Regions from separate parts of the Streptomyces sp. NPDC091279 genome, predicted to be linked through region 2. Evidence: riboswitches for the same ligand, from Rfam matches in the RefSeq annotation. Region 2 holds a riboswitch; each other region holds the start of a gene.

Region 1 (6,200 bases), on a different contig from region 2:
TCGTCCGGTTCGGAGCTGAGTGGGTGGGGCGTGCGATCCGTATTCTCTGATCATGGCCGCACCCCTCGCATATGCCCTCATCGCCACCGACCTGGACGGCACGTTGCTCCGAGGCGACGACACGCTGTCCGACCGGTCCCGTGCCTCGCTCACGCGGGTGGCGGCCGCCGGCGCCCGGCACCTGGTCGTGACGGGCCGGCCGGCGCCCAGAGTGCGCCCCCTCCTCGACGACCTGCACAGCAGGGGGCTCGCGGTGTGCGGGCAGGGCGCGCAGGTGTACGACGCCGGCGCGGACCGGCTGCTGTGGTCGGTCACGCTGGACCGGGAGTTGGCCGAGACCGCGCTCGGCAAGATCGAGGCGGAGGTCGGCCAGGTGTACGCGGCCGTGGACCAGGACGGCGTGAACGGCCTCACGCTCATCGAGCCCGGCTACCGCATGCCGCACCCGACGTTGCCCGCGGTGCGGGTCGAGCGCCGCGCCGACCTGTGGTGCGAGCCGATCAGCAAGGTGCTGCTGCGCCACCCGGACCTGTCCGACGACGAGTTGGCGGGGATCGCGAGGTCGGTCGTCGACTCCCTCGCCACCGTCACGATGTCGGGCCCCGGCACCGTCGAACTCCAGCCATGCGGCATCACGAAGGCGACCGGCCTCGCGCTGGCCGCCGAGCACCTGGGGCTCGGCCCGCACGAGACGATCGCCTTCGGTGACATGCCGAACGACATCCCGATGTTCGAGTGGGCGGCCCACGGCGTAGCCATGGCCAACGCCCACCCCGAACTCAAACGAGTAGCCGACGAGGTAACCCTCTCCAACGAGGAAGACGGCCTATCCCAAGTCCTAGACCGCCTCTTCCCCTAACGCGCCCTATAGGGGCGCGGGGCTGTGTCAATGTGCGGCTCCGCCGCGCGAGCGCGACCAGCCACAACGGCGCGTCAGCCGGCAACTCACCGGCCCGGCGCCCAGCCCCCCGCCCCTCGGGCGAAGGGTCTAGTACGCCCCGTACACGTTGTCGATCGACCCATACCGCTGCGCGGCGTAGTTGCACGCGGCAGTGATGTTGGCAACCGGGTCGTACGGGTCGTACGACGTCCCGGACACGTGGTACGCCGCGAACGTCGGGTCGATCACCTGGAGCAGCCCCTTGGACGGCGTCCCGGCCGCAGCGTTGGAGTCCCAGTTGTTGATGGCGTACGGGTTGCCGGACGACTCACGGATCACGTTGCGGTAGATGCCGTTGTACGTGCCCGGAATGCCCTTTTCTGCCATCACGGACAGCGAGGCCCGAATCCACCCGTCGAGGGTGTTGGAGTAGCCCAGCGAGGTCGCGGTGGCCACCGTCGGCGTGGCGGCGGACGCACTCGTCGCGCCGATGACCGGGAGGGCGAGCACGGCGGCCCCGGTACCGAGGACGGCCAGCTTGCGGGCGATGCGAGAGCGGCGGGGAGCGGTTGCGCGCATGGGGAAGTTCCTCTCCGTCGCCTGCGAGGTGAGCTGTCGGGTTCGGGCGGGAGCTGCCCGGTCGCGCGGCCGGTGGGCCGTGCGGCTTAACCCCGAGCCGTCCCGGGCGATGGCCCGGTCCGGCGACTTACCTGGTTCCCCCGCTCCTGCCGTGCGTGAGTCGTCTCGGTGAATGGATGTACGGGCGGCGGCAGGATTAGGCGTCCACCCGACAGGCCGGGAACGTATGCGAGAGCACATGTCCGGAACAAGTGCCGGATTCACACTTCACGACAGTTGACCTTGGTCTGGGCGTTTTAGGGCGCTTGATCCTTTGCGGTCGCCACGCTTCAACTCCCGTTGCGCACAAGTTCTGCACAAGAAACACAACGGCGCGCGGGACGGGTGTCCGCGCGCGCCGTGGCGTGAGTCAAGTCACGAGAATCATCAAGCAGGGTAAATCGGGCAATGAGCCCAACTCGGCGTCAACCGGCCGTGCGTGGAATCCGCTTCTCCCACGTCCGGTGGAAGACCATCTCGCCGCCCTCCGTGCAGACGACCTCGTCGGACGTGACGAAGTCGGTGGCGTCGCAGGTGATCTCCGAACGGGTGTGCACCGTGGCGTCCCAGCCCAGCTCGGGCCGGTGCAGCCGGATCGACCAGTCCGAGCGGGTCCGGGCCGACAGCGGGTCGTTCTCCTGGACGGTGTACGTCTCCAGCGCGTCCTCGGTGAACTCCAGGCCGTCGGGGTACACGCGCGTGCCGCCGTAGCGCGGGTCGACCTCCAGGCGCCACAGGCCCGCCGCGACGTCCCGCACGACCAGGCGCTCGGGGCGCGGCGCGTCGAGGGTGGCGGGGAAGTTCACGCCGAGCGGAGGCGACTGCTCCGGTTCCTCGAAGACGATCCCGGAGTCGCCCTCACGCGCGCGTACCGGCAGATCGAGGAAGCTGCCCGCCGGGTCCAGGGTGAGACCGGCCTCGGAGCCGGGCTGCGGCCAGATCCACGGCCAGTACGCGGACGACACGGCGAGCCGGATGCGGTGACCGGGCGGAAAGGCGTGCCCGATGCCGTTCAGCTCGAACTCCACGTCCTCGAACGCCCCCGGCGTCCACGCCACCGCCAGGTCCCGCCCCCGGCGCGCCGAGAGGTTCAGCACACCCCGCGTGACCAGCGTCGACGACCCGTCCGGAGCGACGTCGCAGACCCGGGCCACCACCTGCCCACGGGGCGCGTGCGAGGCCAGCCGCAGCCGTACCCGGGGCCGCCCGAGCACCCATGTCTCCTCGCCCACCGCGAACTCGAAGCACGCCGAGCGCGCGTCCTCCTCGCGCTGGTCGGGCGGCAGGTCGGCGTCGTTGCCGAACGGGAAGAACCGCCCGGCGTCCACGCCCGTGTGCTGCGGCGAGCGGACCAGCACCGGAGCACCCTCAAGGGCGTGCGGAACGGTCGTGACGTGCGGCGACGGCCAGGACGGCTCGCCCACCCAGCGTCCGGGCAGCGTGTCGTACACGGTCGCCGGAGGGTGCGAGTCGCTCACATAGGAGCGCAGCAGCGGCTCGGCCATGACGCCGTTGTCGGCGCCCTTGAGCCAGTGGTCCCACCAGCGCAGCGTCTCCTGGAGGAAGCCGATCGCCGGGCCGGGCGGCAGCCCCCGGTCCGGGTACTGGTGGGACCAGGGGCCGATCAGGCCGCGCACCCGGTCGGCCGGGAGCTGCTCGGCCAGCCGCAGCACCGTGTCGCGGTACGGGTCGTGCCAGCCGCCCACCGCCAGCACCCCGGCCCTGATCGCGCCGTAGTCCTCGCAGACGCTGCCGTGGCGCCAGTAGTCGTCCCGCGTCTGGTGGGCCAGCCAGGTGTGCGAGAACGGCTCCAGGGCCTCCAGACGCCTCAGCCACAGCTCCCGCCAGCCCTCGCCGAGGTACGCCGGGTCCGGCGGCCGGGAGGTGAACGCCAGCATCGTCGACGCCCACGCGTGCATGTCCACCGCGAGGACGGAACCTCCCATGTAGTGCACGTCGTTGTCATAGCGGTCGTCCGTCGAGCAGACCGTGACGACAGCCTTAAGGGGATCAGGAGCGAGCGCCGCGATCTGGAGGGAGTTGAAACCGCCCCAGGAGATGCCGAACATGCCGACCTTGCCCGTGCACCAGGGCTGCGCCGCCAGCCATTCGACGACCTCGACGCCGTCCGCCAGCTCCGTCGCCGAGTACTCGTCGGTGGGCAGCCCCTCGCTGTTGCCGTGGCCGCGCACGTCCACGCGCACGGAGGCGTAGCCGTGGCCCGCGTACCAGGGGTGGCGCTGGGCGTCACGGGGCGCCGTCCAGTCCGTCAGCCGGTACGGCAGGTACTCCAGGAGCGCCGGTACGGGTTCGTCGGTCAACGGCCGCCACACGCGCGCGTAGAGGAGCGTTCCGTCGGACAGCGGGATGCGCAGGTCCTCATGGGCCGTCTCGTAGGGGAAGGACGTACGGATGTGCAGGCTCATGGCGGTACCTCAGTGAACGGGGTGCATGGTGCGGCGCAGCCACGGCGCGGCGGCGATCACGGCGAGCCCCACGGCCACCGCGATCGCGCCGTTGACGCCGAAGTAGGCGGGCTTGGAGACGTCGTCGTAGAACTTCACCGTCTGCGCCTGGATGCCGTTGGCGAGCGCCAGCGACAGGAACCACAGGGACATGGTCTGGCTGGAGAACGCGGCCGGGGCGAGCTTGGTGGTGGCCGACATCCCGGAGGTCTCCAGCAGGATGTCGCCGAGCCCGAGCAGCAGGTAGGAGCCCACGATCCACCAGACCGACATCAAGTACTTGTCGCCGGAATGCCCCGAGGTCGGCAGGACCATCAGCAGGAACGACAGTCCGCCCAGGATCACACCGAACGCGATCTTGTTGGAGGCGTGCGGCTGACGGCGCCCCATGCGCACCCACACGGCGGCGACGACGGGCGCGAGCGCGACCTCGAAGGCGCCCAGCGCGGACGCGTACCAGCTGGCCGGGAAGTGGAAGCCGAGGATCGTCGTCTCGGCGTTCGTGGAGGCCAGCAGGATCATCGTCGAGTAGGCCTGGAACAGGATGAAGTTGAAGACCGTCGACGCGAGGAACAGCACCACATAAGGGCGCAGTCGGCCGCGTTCCTCGGCGCTCACGCGCGGGCTGGCGAACATCACCGAGAAGTAGACGACCGGCGCGATCACGGAGATCACCGTCAGCACGTCGACGAAGCGGCCCATGGTGAGCCACCCGGCCAGCGCGAGCGCGGTGGCGACGACGGCGACGACGACCGCGCCGACGGCGATCAGGAGCACCGCGCGGCGCATCGCGGCGGGGGCCAGCGCGAACTCCGCGGAGTGCTTGCGCCCCGCCAGATGACGCCGTCCGGCCACGTACTGGATCAGCCCGAACGTCATCCCGACCGCAGCCGCGGAGAAGCCCCAGTGCCAGCCCTTGTGATCGCCGAGCCAGCCGGTGACCAGCGGTCCCGCGAACGCGCCGATGTTGATCGCCATGTAGTACAGCGCGAACCCGGCGTCCCGGCGCTCGTCGTCGGTGCGGTACAGCTTGCCGACCATGGTGGCGACGTTCGGCTTGAGCAGCCCGGTACCGGCGCTGATCAGGCCGAGGCCCACCCAGGTCATCGCGGCCGTCGGCACCGCCATCGAGTAGTGGCCGACGGCGATCAGGATGCCGCCCCACAGCACCGCGCGGTACGAGCCGAGGATGCGGTCGGCGAGCCAGCCACCGGCCACCGACACCAGGTAGACGAGGGTGCCGTAGGCCGCCGAGACGGAGGCCGCCGTTCCGGGGGACATGCCCAGGCCGTCGTGGGCGACGGTGTCGGCGAAGTACAGGACGAGGATCGCCTGCATGCCGAGGAACGAGAACCGCTCCCAGACCTCCAGGCCGGAGAGCGTCAACAGCCCCCTGGGCTGGCCGAAGAAGGCATGATCGTCCGCGGCCGGCGGCTGATCTTCGGGTGGGACGTCAACCTCTGTTTGCGACACGCTGCACTACTTCCATCAAAGTCACTCAACAGTCATCCATATCAGGTGATCGAAAACATACCGGTCGTCGTTCGATACCGCCCAGGGTGGACCGGTGGGCGGCACCGGTGATCGAAAGGTGACCGGATACGCTGACTTGAGATGTCAGCGACCTATCGACAAACCGTGTAACCGCCAGTGGACACCAGCAGACAGGAGACCCCTCGTGACCGTCGTCGGGCCGTTCGGGCTGAGCGTGCGGGACCAGGCTCTGGAAGCCGACGTCCAGGCCGGGTTGACGGCTGTCGAGGAGGGACTGCTCGAAGCCACCAAGAGTGAGGTCCCTCTCATCACGGGGGCTGCCCAGCACCTGGTCAGGGCGGGGGGAAAGCGGTTCCGTCCGCTGCTCGTCATGCTCGCTGCCCAGTTCGGCGATCCTTATGCACCCGGAGTCGTACCGTCCGCCGTGGTCGTGGAGCTGACCCACCTCGCGACGCTCTACCACGACGACGTGATGGACGAGGCGACCGTGCGCCGCGGGGTGGCCAGCGCCAACACCCGCTGGAGCAACTCGGTCGCCGTCCTCACCGGTGACTTCCTCTTCGCGCGCGCGTCGCACATACTGGCCGACCTCGGGCCCGAGGCGGTACGGGTGCAGGCGGAGGCGTTCGAACGGCTGGTCACCGGCCAGATCCTGGAGACGGCGGGCCCGCAGGACGGCCGCGACCCGATCGACCACTACCTCGACGTCCTCGGCGGCAAGACCGGCTCGCTGGTCGCGGTCG
Region 2 (6,200 bases):
TTGACGAGCAGGGCGTTCGCGGAGTTCTCCTCGATGCCGCGGGCCAGGCGCTCGGGGTTGGTGACGAACAGGTCGTCGCCGACGAGCTGGACCTTGTCGCCGAGCTTCTCGGTGATGACGTGCCAGCCGGCCCAGTCGTCCTCGTACAGCGGGTCCTCGATGGAGACCAGCGGGTAGGAGGCGACCAGCTCCTCGTAGTACTCCGTCATCTCGGCGGCGGAGCGCTCCTTGCCCTCGAAGAGGTACTTGCCGTCCTTGTAGAACTCGGAGGCGGCGACGTCGAGCGCAAGGGCGATCTGCTCGCCGGGCGCGTAGCCGGCTTCCTTGATCGCTTCGAGGATGAGGTCGAGGGCCTCGCGGTTGGAGCCGAGGTTCGGGGCGAAGCCGCCCTCGTCGCCGAGGCCGGTGGACAGGCCGCGGCCCTTCAGCACCTTCTTGAGGGTGTGGTAGACCTCGGTGCCCCAGCGCAGCGCCTCGGAGAAGGACTCCGCGCCGATCGGGGCGATCATGAACTCCTGGATGTCCACGTTGGAGTCGGCGTGCGAGCCGCCGTTCAGGATGTTCATCATCGGAACGGGCAGCAGGTGCGCGTTCGGGCCGCCCAGGTAGCGGAAGAGGGGGAGGTCGGACGCCTCGGAGGCGGCGTGCGCGACGGCGAGGGAGACGCCGAGGATGGCGTTGGCGCCGAGCGAGCCCTTGTTGTCGGTGGCGTCCAGGTCGAACATCGCCTGGTCGATCAGCCGCTGTTCGGTGGCGTCGTAGCCGACCAGCTCCGGGCCGATCTGCTCGATGACGGCGAGAACGGCCTTCTCGACGCCCTTGCCCTGGTAGCGGTTGGGGTCGCCGTCCCGCAGCTCGATGGCCTCGAAGGCACCGGTGGAGGCGCCGGACGGAACGGCGGCACGACCCGTGCTGCCGTCGTCGAGGCCGACCTCGACCTCGACCGTGGGGTTGCCTCGGGAGTCCAGGATTTCCCGGGCTACGACGACGTCGATGGACGGCACGAGCATCTCCTTCTTGGGATCTGAACGCGGTGCGCGGCACCGCGGTGGGTTCTGCGAGACCGAGCCTAACCGGCTCGGGGCGATCGGCCAGCCCGGTGGTCACCCCGGGAACGGAACCGAGAGCAAAATGTTTCTGAACGGAACAAAGAACGCGGCGTAAAAAGCCCCGCCCCGGTGCGTACGGGGGAACACGCACCGGGGCGGGGGGCTCGTGGGGGACGGGGGATGACCCTCACGAGGTCTTCATGGTGAGGTCCACGGATATGAGGGCCCTGTGGTTCAGCTGCGGTCTGCCTGTCCGTCGGTCCGGAGCGGACACCGGGGCGGATTTCGGGACAGACCCCGGAGCCGGTTCCAGGGCGGGCCTCGGGTGGACCCCGGGGCTGCTACTTGAGGTGCAGCTGCTGGCCCGGGTAGATGAGGTTCGCGTCGTCGAGGATGTCCTTGTTCAGCTCGAAGAGCTTCTTCCAGCCGCCGGTGACCTGGTGCTTCTCGGCGATCGAGCTGAGGGTGTCGCCCGCGGCGACCTTGTACTCGCCGTCGCCCTTCTTGACCTTCTTGCCGGTCGGGGTGGTGACGGTCTTCTTCGCGGCCGGGCGCTCGGCGGACCGGGAGGCGGCCTGCGAGTCGGACGAACGGGAGCTGCTGGAGCTGCTGGAGCTGCCCGAGTTGCTGGAGCTGTTCGAGCTGCTGGAGCCGCCGTCGTAGGTGGCGCCGGACAGGCCGGTGCCGCAGGTCGGCCAGGCACCCTTGCCCTGCGCCGCGAGAACCTTCTCGGCAACGGCTATCTGCTGGGCCTTGGAGGCCTGGTAGGCGCTCGCGGCGTACTGGGTGCCGCCGTACGCGGCCCAGGTGGACGGCGAGAACTGGAGGCCGCCGGAGTAACCGTTGGAGGTGTTGATCGACCAGTTGCCGCCGGACTCGCACTGGGCGACCGTGTCCCACTCGGAGGCGGTGGCGGCGGAGGCGTTGCCGGCCACCATCAGCGGGGCGGCGACGGCCGCGCCGGTGACACCGGCGATGGCGATGGCGCGGGTGGCCTTGGACGGACGACGGTGCTTGCCCTTGCCGGAAAACAGCATGGTTGATCCCCTCACCGACGCCTACGAGGTGAGCTGTCGGGTTCGGGCCGGATGAGTGCCCGGCCGCACCTCCCTGGAGAGGCGCGGCTTAACCCCAAGCCGCTCCGGTCAACTGCCCCGTGCGGCACTTACCTTGGGTCCCCCGCTCCTGCCTTCGGCGCTTGACGCGACGACTGTTCCCGGACGGCCGCTGGCAGGATTCGGCGTTGCGGCGCCGGGGCTCGTGGTGACGAGCGGTGTTGACCGTAGCCACGGAAACCCGGGAAATTCAAAGACGATCAGGGCTTCTGAGACTCATCCCACACTTTCACCAAACCGGACATTTAGCGGTGAAAGGTTCGCCAACTCCCGCTGTTTCTGACGGCTTTCGTCCCGTTTACGACGGGACTAGGACCCGACCGTGAGCGTCTGACCGGGAACGATGCGACTCGGGTCGGCGCCGATGTCCTTCTTGTTCAGGTCGTAGAGCGCACGCCATCCGCCGTCGAGCCCAAGGGAGTCGGCGATGGTCCCGAGGGTGTCGCCGGCCCGGACGGTGTAGCGGTCGGCGGCAACCGAACGGGTCCCGCTCTCCTCGGCGCTCTGCCCGCGGTGCTTGCCGGTGCCGGAGGCCGTCTTGGTGCCCGCGTCGCTGCCGCTGACGGCGCCGGTGTCGACGAGGCTCCAGGAACCGGCGCCCTGGCGGGAGTTGTCCGACGCGTCGCCGGTCGGGGACTCGGTCGGCGACTCGGTGGGGCTGGCGGGCGCCTTCTTCTCCGGGGAGGAGGCGGACGGCGTACCGGATATCCCCTTGCCGGCCGCGTCACCCTTGTCGCTCTGGTCGCCCTTGTCGTCCACCGAGGTGGAGGGCGAGGGGGAGGTGGCGGAGTCGCTGTCCGACGGGTCGGACGACGACGAGCTGTCCGAGTCGCTCGATCCGTCGCCGGAGGAGTTGGACAGGCCGGTGGAGCCGGAGCCGTCCGATGTGCCGGAGGCGTCGTCACCGAGGCCGGTGTCGATGTCCACCGACCCCGACTCCTGGGTCAGCCCCGAGGTGAGGCCGCAGGTGTGGAACGCGCCGACGCCCTGGTCCGCGAGAACCTTCTCGGCGACGGCGATCTGCTGGTTGCGGCTGGCCAGGTCGGGGCTGGACGCGAAGTCCAGGCCGCCGTAGGCCTCCCAGTCCTCCTGGGAGAGCTGGAGTCCGCCGTAGGAGCCGTTACCGGTGTTCTGGCTCCAGGAGCCGCCGGTCGCGCACTGGGCCACCTTGTCCCATGTGGTCCCGTCCGCCGCGCTCGCGCCCGAGGCGGCGAGGAGCGGGATGGCGATGGCGGTGCCCGTCACTCCGGCCGCGACGAGCAGGGCCGGGGCCTGACGGGGGCGACGGTGACGACCGTTCCCGGAGAGCATGCGGGTGCCTTTCGCGAGACAGCGGTTGCACGCGGCGCGAGATGCGAGGTGCATGTGCGGGGCACCGCGTTGATCCGTGAACGTATAGGCATACGAATGCCTGTCACAAGTTAATGCCGCGCAGATCACGTGAAGATCACAGACTTGAGGGTGTGTCAGGTTTAAGGTGCGGCTCCTTGGTAACGGGGCTGAACTGCACCGGAAGCGTGCGCAGTCCTCGCATGATGAGACCGCCGCGCCATCGCAGGTCGGCCGGGTCCGCGGCGAGTTCGAGGTCGGGCAGCCTGGTGAGGAGCGTGGCCAGCGCGGTCTGCCCCTCCAGGCGGGCCAACGGGGCGCCGACGCAGTAGTGCAGGCCGTGGCCGTACCCGAGGTGCTGATTGTCACGGCGGGTCAGATCGAGGGTGTCGGGGTCCGTGAACCGCTCCGGGTCACGGTCGGCCGCGGCGAGCACCACCAGGACGGGGTCACCTGCGGCGATCCGCTGCCCGCCGATGGTGAGCGGCTGGGTCGCGAACCGCCAGGTCGCCAGCTCCACGGGGCCGTCGTAGCGCAGGAGTTCCTCCACGCCGGTCTCCAGCAGGTCCCGTTCCCCTCGGGCCAACGCGTCCTGGAGCGAACGGCGTTGCTCGGGGTGCGTGAGCAGGGCGTAGGTGCCGTTGCCAATCAGATTCACCGTGGTCTCGAAGCCGGCGAACAGCAGGATGAAAGCCATCGCCGCGGCTTCGTTCTCGGTGAGGTGCTCGCCGTGGTCGGAGGCGCGGATCAGGCCGGAGATGAGGTCTTCGCCCTCGGCGGGTTCCGCGGGCAGGGCCTCGCGCTTGCGGTGGATCAGTTCGGCCAGGTAGCCGCGCATCTTCTTGACCGACCTCGCGACGCCGCCCCGGGGGCCGCCGCCGTGCCGGATCATCATGCCCGCCCAGTCCCGGAAGTCGTCCTGGTCCTCGGGCGGGACGCCGAGCAGGTCGCAGATCGCGTAGATGGGGAGCGGGAAGGCGAAGTCGTGGATGAGGTCCGCCGAGCCCTCGGCGGCGAACCTGTCGATGAGGCGGTCCGTCAACTCCTGCACCCTGGGTGCGAATTCGGCCACCCTGCGCGGGGTGAACGCCTTCGACACGAGTCGGCGGAGTCGGGTGTGGTCCGGGGGGTCGATGTTGAGCAGGTGCGTCATCAACTCGGCCTTGCGTTCGCCCGGGATGCCCGTCTTGCCCTTGGCGTGCGCCGGTTCGTCGTGGTGGGCCGGGTTCTTGGAGAGGCGGTTGTCGGCGAGGGTCTGTTTGGCGTCGGCGTATCTCGTGACGAGCCAGGCCTCGACGCCGCTGGGGAGTTTGGTGCGGTGTACGGGCGCGTGCGTTCGTAGCCAGGCGTAGGTGGGGTAGGGGTTGGTGGCGAACTCCCAGGTGAAGAGGTCTGGGGCGGGGGTGGGGGTGGGGGTGGGTGCGTTGGTGGGTGCGGGTGCGTTGTGGCTTGTCGCGCAGTTCCCCGCGCCCCTGGAGGGTGGGGGGTTCGGTGCGTCGGTGAGTGCAGGCCCGTCGTGGCCGTTCGCGCCGTTCCCCGCGCCCCTGGGGGGTGGGGGGTTCGGTGCGTCGGTGAGTGCGGGCCCGTCGTGGCTTGGTGCGCTGCCAGGGGGTGGGGCATCTGGGGTGTTGGTGGGGGTCATTGGGGGTGGCCTGTTTCTGTGGCTCGTACTGCTTCTCGGTAGGTGCGGGCCGCTGCGCGCAGGGCGGCCTCCGGGTCGATGCCGGCCGCTTCCGCGCGGGACGCGAGGGCGAGGAGTTCGTAGCCGACGCCGTCCCTGTCCGGGAGGGGGACGTCGAGGCCTGCGGTGCGGACGCGGGAGGTGAGTTTCGCGGCGAGGGCCAGGGCGGGCTGGCCGAGGGGGACACCGTCGGTGACGGAACTACGCCGGTTCTTCTCCTGCGCCTTGGTGCGCTCCCAGTGCTCCTTGACCTCCTCGGGGGTCGTCGCGGTCGCGTCCCCGAAGATGTGCGGGTGCCGGTGGACCAGCTTGGCGACGACACCGCCGGCCACGTCGTCGACGGAGAACGGGTGCTCCGGGTCCTCCTCGGCGATCCGGGAGTGGAAGACGACCTGGAGCAGGACGTCGCCCAACTCCTCACGGAGTTCCTCCCGATCGTCGTTCTCGATCGCCTCGACCAGTTCGTACACCTCCTCCAGCGCGTACTTGGCCAGGCCCTCGTGGGTCTGGAGCGACGACCAGGGGCACTCGGCGCGGATCTGGTCCATGACCTGGACGAGGTCGAGAAGGCGGGCACCCGGCAGGTCGTAGGAGGCGGGGAGCAGCTCAAGCTCCGGCATGGCGACCGCGCCGGAACCGGCGAGGCGGGCGAGGCCGTCGGTGAGCGCCGGCTCACCCTCGCCGGTGGCCACGACCACGGCCGTGCGGCCGCCCGCGCAGGCCGCGAGGAGATCCTCGGCCGCCGGGGCCGACTCCGTCACCTGTATCCCGGCCTCCCGCAGATACGGCAGCTGCGGATGGGCGCCGTCCGCGCACAGCACCAGGTCGGCGGCGTGCAGGGCCTGCCAGGCAGGCCAGGACAGCAGGCCCGGCGCCACCCGGTGGCTGGTGGTGAGCAGGACGATCCGGCCGGGGGCGGGCACGGGGTCCTGGCCGGGGGCGGGCACGGGGTCCTGGCCGGAGACGGGGCCCTGGTCAGGGGCGTGGTCGAAGCTGGTTGCGTTCACGATCCGAACGTAACGCACC
Region 3 (6,200 bases), on a different contig from region 2:
CTGCGCCCGGCTGATCCTGGACGCGGGCGTGCGGCGCGTGGTCACCGCCTGGCGCGAACCGAACACCTTCGTGACAGAAGCCGACGGCAACGGGCTGCTGGCGGCGGCCGGAGTCGACGTGGTCGTCCTCCCGGAGTACGCGGACGCGGCCCAGGCCCCCAACGCCCACCTGGCGGACTGAGGGCGAGCAGGGCCCCGTAGGGGGCGCCCTCCCCCTCCCCCCGGCCGATCGGCCCAACAGATCCTGCGGGGCGCTCCCGGCCGGGTCACTCTGCGAAGGGATCGGTCCGGAGCAACGCGGAGGTGGCAGTGAGATCAGTCCGAAGGCGAACGGCGGTGCTCGCGGCGGCGGCGCTGGTCACGGGGACCGTCGCCTCGTGCGGAGTCACCGGCACCGGCAACCGCACCATGGCCCGCGCCCTCCCCCCGGACGCCGCGTTCACCCACCCCGGAGTGCTGGTCAGCAAGGGGCAGTTGGACACCGTTCGCGAGAAGGTCAACGCCGGGAAGCAGCCGTGGCTGCGGGCGTTCCTCGACATGCGGGACAGCAAGTACGGGTCGTACAAGTACAAGCCCGAGCCCTACACCAGCGTCGACTGCCCCGGCGGCGACAAGGCCGACCGGCCCGCGCACGGTTGCCTGGAGGAGCGGCAGGACGCCATCGCCGCCTACACACAGGCCCTGCTCTTCAGCGTCACCGGCAAGCAGCAGCACGCGGCCAAGGCGCGGGAGATCATGGACGCCTGGTCGGGGAAGATCAAACGGCACACCGAGGAGGACGCCGGTCTACAGACCGCGTGGGCCGGGTCGACGTGGGCGCGGGCCGCCGAGATCGTCCGCTACGCGCCCGGCTCGGGCTGGCCGGCGGACCGGGTGAAGCGGTTCGAGACGATGCTGCGCACCGCCTACCTCCCGAACATCAGCAGCCAAGTCCCGGACTACAACGGCAACTGGGACCTCGCGATGACGGACGCGGCCATCGGCATCGCCGTCTTCACCGACGACCACAAGGGGTTCGACACCGCCGTCAAACGGTTCCGCGACCGGGTGCCCGCCTACTTCTACCTGGAGAAGGACGGCAAGGTGCCGCTCACCCCGACCGGCTCCACGATCACCACGCCGCAGAAACTCCAGAGCTACTGGTTCCAGCAGACGGGGTTCAAGGACGGCGTCGCCCAGGAGACCTGCCGCAACTTCAAACACGTCGGCTACTCGCTCGCCGCCACCGGCCACATCGCCGAGACCGCCTGGCACCAGGGCGTCGACCTGTACGACGAGGTCAAGGACCGGCTCAAGGCCGCGCTCGCCCTGCACGCCCGCTACCAGCTCGGCAGGAGCGCCCCGGCCTGGCTGTGCGGCGGGAAGATCGACCGCAGCCTGGGCCCGGACCTGGAGGTAGCCCTCAACCACCTGGAGGACCGGCTCGACATCCAGGTGCCCGAGGCGCACAAGCTGGCCGAGCGGTACCGGCCGGCCGGCACCGACGACCTCTTCGTCTCGTGGGAGACCCTCACCCACGCGGGTAACCCCGCCGACTGATCCCGCCGACTGATCCCGCCGACTGGTCCCGGCTCGGAGGGGCTCCGGACAACGCGTGTGCGTTTCACCCCGCGGATGGCGTATGGTTAAGGAACACCGACGCGGGGTGGAGCAGCTCGGTAGCTCGCTGGGCTCATAACCCAGAGGTCGCAGGTTCAAATCCTGTCCCCGCTACTCAAGGCCGATGGCCGGAATCCGATAAGGGTTCCGGCCATCGGTGTTTCTCCCCTGTACCGACGTTTCTCCGCTGTGCCGAACGGTTCTGCCGCACGGTTCTTTCGGGTCTCCGGGTTCCCCCTAGGGCTCATCCCGTAGAGCCGTTTCCCTAGTACTTCCGTAGTGCTCGTCCGCGCTCGCCCCCCCTTTTTTCCCATCCGGCTTTCTCATCCGGTCGGCTCACCCCGGTCGCCGGGCGCGTTCCGGGCGGGAAACCTGGACGTACACCGGACACGTGGGAGACGAGCAGTGGGGCCTGGTGACCAGAGGGGCCCGGCGGGCGAGGGACGGCGGATCTCCTTCGCGCGTCGCTTCGCCCGCCTCCTCCCCCTCCTGCTGATCGCCGTCGGGTTCGTCTACGACTACTTCACCCCGCAGCAGTTCACCGCGTCCCCGCTCTTCGCCGCCGCGCCCCTGGTCGCCGCCCCCCTCTACAGCCGCCGAGGCACGGTCCTGACCGGCCTCGCCTCCGTCCTCGCCGTGTTCGTCATCCATCTGCGGCTCGGCGTCGTCCTGCACGCCGACTCCCTGACGGAACTGGCGACCGTGGCGACGGTGGTCGTCCTCGCCGTCCTCATTAACGTCCTCGTGCGCCGCAGCGACGCCCAGCTCGCCTCCCAGCGCGAGATCGCCGAGGCCGCCCAACGTGCCGTACTGCCCGAACCGGCCGAGCGGATCGGCGGGTTCGACATCGCCGCCCGCTACGAGGCCGCCCAGGCCGACGCGTCCATCGGCGGCGACCTCTACGCCGTTCAGGACACCCCGCACGGCGTCCGGCTGATCGTCGGGGACGTCCGCGGCAAGGGCATGGGCGCGGTGGCCGCCGTTGCCGTGCTGATCGGGGCGTTCCGGGAGGCCGCCGAGCAGGAGGTCACCCTCGAAGCGCTGGCGCAACGGCTGGAGCGGGCCCTCGCCAGGGAAGGCACCCGGCGGGACGCGCTGGACGCCTTCGAGGCGTTCACCACCGCCGTCCTCGTCGAACTCCCGCACGGCGACGGCATCGCCCGCATCGTCACCCGGGGCCACCCGCCGCCGCTGCTGCTCGGGACCGACGGCACCGTCCGCGCCCTGTCCCCTACGGAACATGCCCTACCGCTCGGGATGGGGGAGTTGGGGGGTGGGCCCGATCGCGCCGAGGAGGCCGAGTTCCCGAGCGGCGCGACCCTGCTCCTGTACACCGACGGGCTCTCGGAGGCCCGGGACGCGCACGGGGAGTTCTTCGACCCCGAGGCACGGCTCGCCGGGCGGGTGTTCGACAACCCCGGCCTGCTGCTCGGCGCCCTCGCCCAGGAGGTGCGTCAGTACACCGGGGGCGGCACGGCGGACGACATGGCGCTGCTCGCCGTTCGCCGTCCTTGAGAGGCACCACCCGCGTGGTCACCCGATGTGAGCGGGCGAACTCCCTCCGCATAACAAGTGACAAACGGTCAGCGCACGTGATGTTTGGGCAGGGAGGTCAACTCGCCCGTTTTTTGGCGCTCATGGGCCGTACGTCCGTGTCGAAAACGTTAATGATCAAGGGGAACAGCTTGGAATCACCGCCCCGGGTCTATTAACGTTCGATAACGCAGCGCGGTCGTCCCAGCCGTCACCAAGGCGGCTCCGTGCGCACGCGCCGAATCCCGTAAGGGAACCGGGGAACCACCAACTTGGGGTGAATCGCGCTTTTTCCGTCGTGTCCGCACGGCGGGTATACGCGCGTAGGAGACCTTCCTGCTCCGAACCCGTCAGCTAACCCGGTAGGCGAGAAGGAAGGAAGGAGTACGCCTAAGTGGCGTCCAACAGGCCTGCTCCGACGGCCCCGCCCATACCGGACCAGTACCCCGGCGAGAGCTTCGGCTTCGGCGGCCCCGGCCCCGACGAGGGCCCCTGGCAGGAGTGGAACCCCACCGCGGAATCCCTGGCTCCGGTCCGCGGCCGGCACCGGGTCGCCAAGCAGCGCGGCGGGGGACTCGCCCGCAGTTCGACGGTGCTCGGCGTCGGCGTCATCGCCGCGATGGGCGCGGGCGGCATGGCCAGCGCCAACACCGGCAAGCCGCCGGTCTCCATCTCGATGCCCGACCTGCCCTCCTCCGTGGGCGCCGTGTTCGACGACTCCGACGCCACGCCCGAGCAGGGCTCCGCCACCGCGCTCAGCTCGGTCGGCGTGACCTCGAAGGAGACCGTCCAGGGCACCCGGGACGCGGGCGAGGCGCTGCGCGACCGGATCATGGCGCAGGCCGAGAGCCAGCAGGGCCAGATCGACACCAAGGCGCAGGCCGCCGCCCAGGCCGCCGTGGCGAAGCAGGTCGCCGACGCCACCGCCAAGGCGGAGAAGGAGGCCGTCGCCAAGGCCGCCGCCGCGAAGAAGAAGGCCGATGCGGAGGCCGCGAAGAAGGCGGAGGCCGCGCGTCTGGCCACGCTGGCCAAGCAGTTCACGTTGCCGACCTCGTCGTACACGATCACCGGCACCTTCGGGCAGGCCGGCGCGATGTGGTCCTCCGGGTATCACACGGGCCTCGACTTCGCCGCCCCTACGGGCACCCTCATCAAGGCCATCCACAGCGGCACGATCACCGAGGCGGGCTGGGCCGGTTCCTACGGCTACCGCACGATCCTGACCCTGGACGACGGCACCGAGCTGTGGTTCTGCCACCAGTCCTCGATCAACGCGACCGTCGGCCAGAAGGTCTCCACCGGTGACGTCATCGGACGCGTCGGCGCGACCGGCAACGTGACCGGGCCGCACCTCCACCTGGAGGTCCACCCCGGCGGCCAGGCCACGGGCATCGACCCGATGACCTGGCTGCGCGGCAAGGGCCTCACCCCGTAGGACCGACCCGTACCCGTACCCGTACCCGTAGTTCTCGGGTACTACGGGGCGACCCGTACGCCTCGGGTACTACGGGTCAGCCCCTACGGATCAGCCCTTACGGGGTCAGCCCCTACGGGTCAGCCCGTACCTCTCCGGTAGGTCGGTGGTGGGGTGCGGGTGATCTTTGGGGGCGTGGCGGCACGGCGGTTGAATGGGAGCCTCCTGTAGGGGCGTTGATGGGGGACATGACTTCTCCGCGCAAGCTCGGCCCGTCCGACCTCACGGTCTTCCCCCTCTCCCTCGGCGGCAACGTCTTCGGCTGGACCGCCGACGAGGCCACCTCCTTCGCCGTGCTCGACGCCTACGCGGCGGCGGGCGGCAACTTCGTCGACACCGCCGACGCGTACTCGGCGTGGATCGAGGGCCACTCCGGCGGCGAGTCCGAGACCATCATCGGCAAGTGGATCGCGGCGCGCGGCAACCGTGACGACGTCGTCATCGCGACGAAGGTCAGCCAGCACCCCGACTTCAAGGGCCTGTCGGCCGCCAACATCAAGGCCGCCGCCGACGCCTCCCTGCGCCGCCTGGGCACCGACCACATCGACCTCTACTACACCCACTTCGACCAGCCCGAGGTGCCGGTCGAGGAGATCATCGGCGCGCTCGACGCACTCGTTCGGGCCGGGAAGGTGCGGCACATCGCCGCCTCCAACATCAGCGCCGAGCGGCTCCAGGAGTCCCTGGACCTCTCCGAGCGCGAGGGCCTCGCCCGGTACGTGGCCCTCCAACCGCACTACAACCTCGTCTCCCGCGACACCTACGAGGGCGAACTCCAGGACGTCGCCGCGCGGGCCGGCCTCGCCGCCGTTCCCTATTTCGCGCTGGCGTCCGGGTTCCTCACCGGCAAGTACCGGCCCGGAACGACGGTGGACAGCCCGCGGGCGAGCGGTGCCGAGGCCCACCTGAAGACCGAACGGGGCCGGCGCGTCCTGACGGCCCTGGACGAGATCGCCGCCGCCCATGACGCCGAGGTCGCCACGGTGGCGTTGGCCTGGCTCGCGGCCCAGCCGACGGTCGCGGCGCCGATCGCGTCGGCCCGCACGGTCGAGCAGCTGCCCGCGCTGCTCGCGGTGGCGGAACTGACGCTGACGGAGGGCGAGTTGCGGCGACTGACGGAGGCGTCGGCCTGACGGTCCCGGCCCACCGGGTTGCGGGTTGCGGGCTGCGGGGGCTAGGGGGCGGCGTACGGGTTGTATGGGGAGGGGGACGACGAGGGCTGCTGCGGGATCGTCGGCCCGCCGTACCCGTACGACCCGTAGCTCCCCGGTACTCCCTGGCCCTGAGCCCCGTACCCCTGAGCCCCGTACCCCTGAGCCCCGTACCCCTGAGCCCCGTACCCCTGCGGCCCGTGGCTCTGCACTCCGTACCCGTACCCCTGGGGTAGGCCGTACCCCTGCGTCCCGGGTGCCCCCGGCATCAGCCATGGGGGTGTGAAGACCGGGACCGGTGGGGCTGTCGCGCGGGCCGCGTGTTCCAGGGCGGGGCGGGCCGTGTCGCGGCGGTGCCACAGTTCGTGCAGCAACTCCCGTTCCCTGACGACGAAGTCGGCGCCCGCCCGGCCCCGGCGCCCCCGGTGCCGCAGGAACGCCAG

What was found. Region 2 has a riboswitch for cyclic di-AMP ahead of ACIQOU_RS18165 (transglycosylase family protein). Riboswitches for the same ligand answer to the same signal wherever they lie in the genome.
Region 1: it holds a riboswitch for cyclic di-AMP, as region 2 does, so the genes downstream of both, ACIQOU_RS21360 (transglycosylase SLT domain-containing protein) here and ACIQOU_RS18165 (transglycosylase family protein) in region 2, are expected to answer to the same signal.
Region 3: it holds a riboswitch for cyclic di-AMP, as region 2 does, so the genes downstream of both, ACIQOU_RS30480 (M23 family metallopeptidase) here and ACIQOU_RS18165 (transglycosylase family protein) in region 2, are expected to answer to the same signal.

The regions. Positions count from the first base shown of each region.
Region 1 is NZ_JBIVVA010000008.1:167,297-173,496, forward strand. It holds gene ACIQOU_RS21355 (HAD family hydrolase) at 53-859, shown strand; gene ACIQOU_RS21360 (transglycosylase SLT domain-containing protein) at 989-1,459, opposite strand; cyclic di-AMP (ydaO/yuaA leader) riboswitch at 1,463-1,640, opposite strand; gene ACIQOU_RS21365 (CocE/NonD family hydrolase) at 1,924-3,918, opposite strand; gene ACIQOU_RS21370 (peptide MFS transporter) at 3,934-5,436, opposite strand; gene ACIQOU_RS21375 (polyprenyl synthetase family protein) at 5,642-6,200, shown strand, end outside.
Region 2 is NZ_JBIVVA010000006.1:419,966-426,165, reverse strand. It holds gene eno (phosphopyruvate hydratase) at 1-1,004, opposite strand, end outside; gene ACIQOU_RS18165 (transglycosylase family protein) at 1,391-2,086, opposite strand; cyclic di-AMP (ydaO/yuaA leader) riboswitch at 2,090-2,256, opposite strand; gene ACIQOU_RS18160 (transglycosylase family protein) at 2,474-3,475, opposite strand; gene ACIQOU_RS18155 (cytochrome P450) at 3,612-5,135, opposite strand; gene ACIQOU_RS18150 (nucleoside triphosphate pyrophosphohydrolase) at 5,132-6,121, opposite strand.
Region 3 is NZ_JBIVVA010000013.1:199,610-205,809, forward strand. It holds gene ACIQOU_RS30460 (dihydrofolate reductase family protein) at 1-181, shown strand, start outside; gene ACIQOU_RS30465 (alginate lyase family protein) at 304-1,539, shown strand; tRNA gene ACIQOU_RS30470 (tRNA-Met) at 1,640-1,713, shown strand; gene ACIQOU_RS30475 (PP2C family protein-serine/threonine phosphatase) at 2,005-3,114, shown strand; cyclic di-AMP (ydaO/yuaA leader) riboswitch at 3,359-3,516, shown strand; gene ACIQOU_RS30480 (M23 family metallopeptidase) at 3,527-4,567, shown strand; gene ACIQOU_RS30485 (aldo/keto reductase) at 4,795-5,739, shown strand; gene ACIQOU_RS30490 (PrsW family intramembrane metalloprotease) at 5,781-6,200, opposite strand, start outside.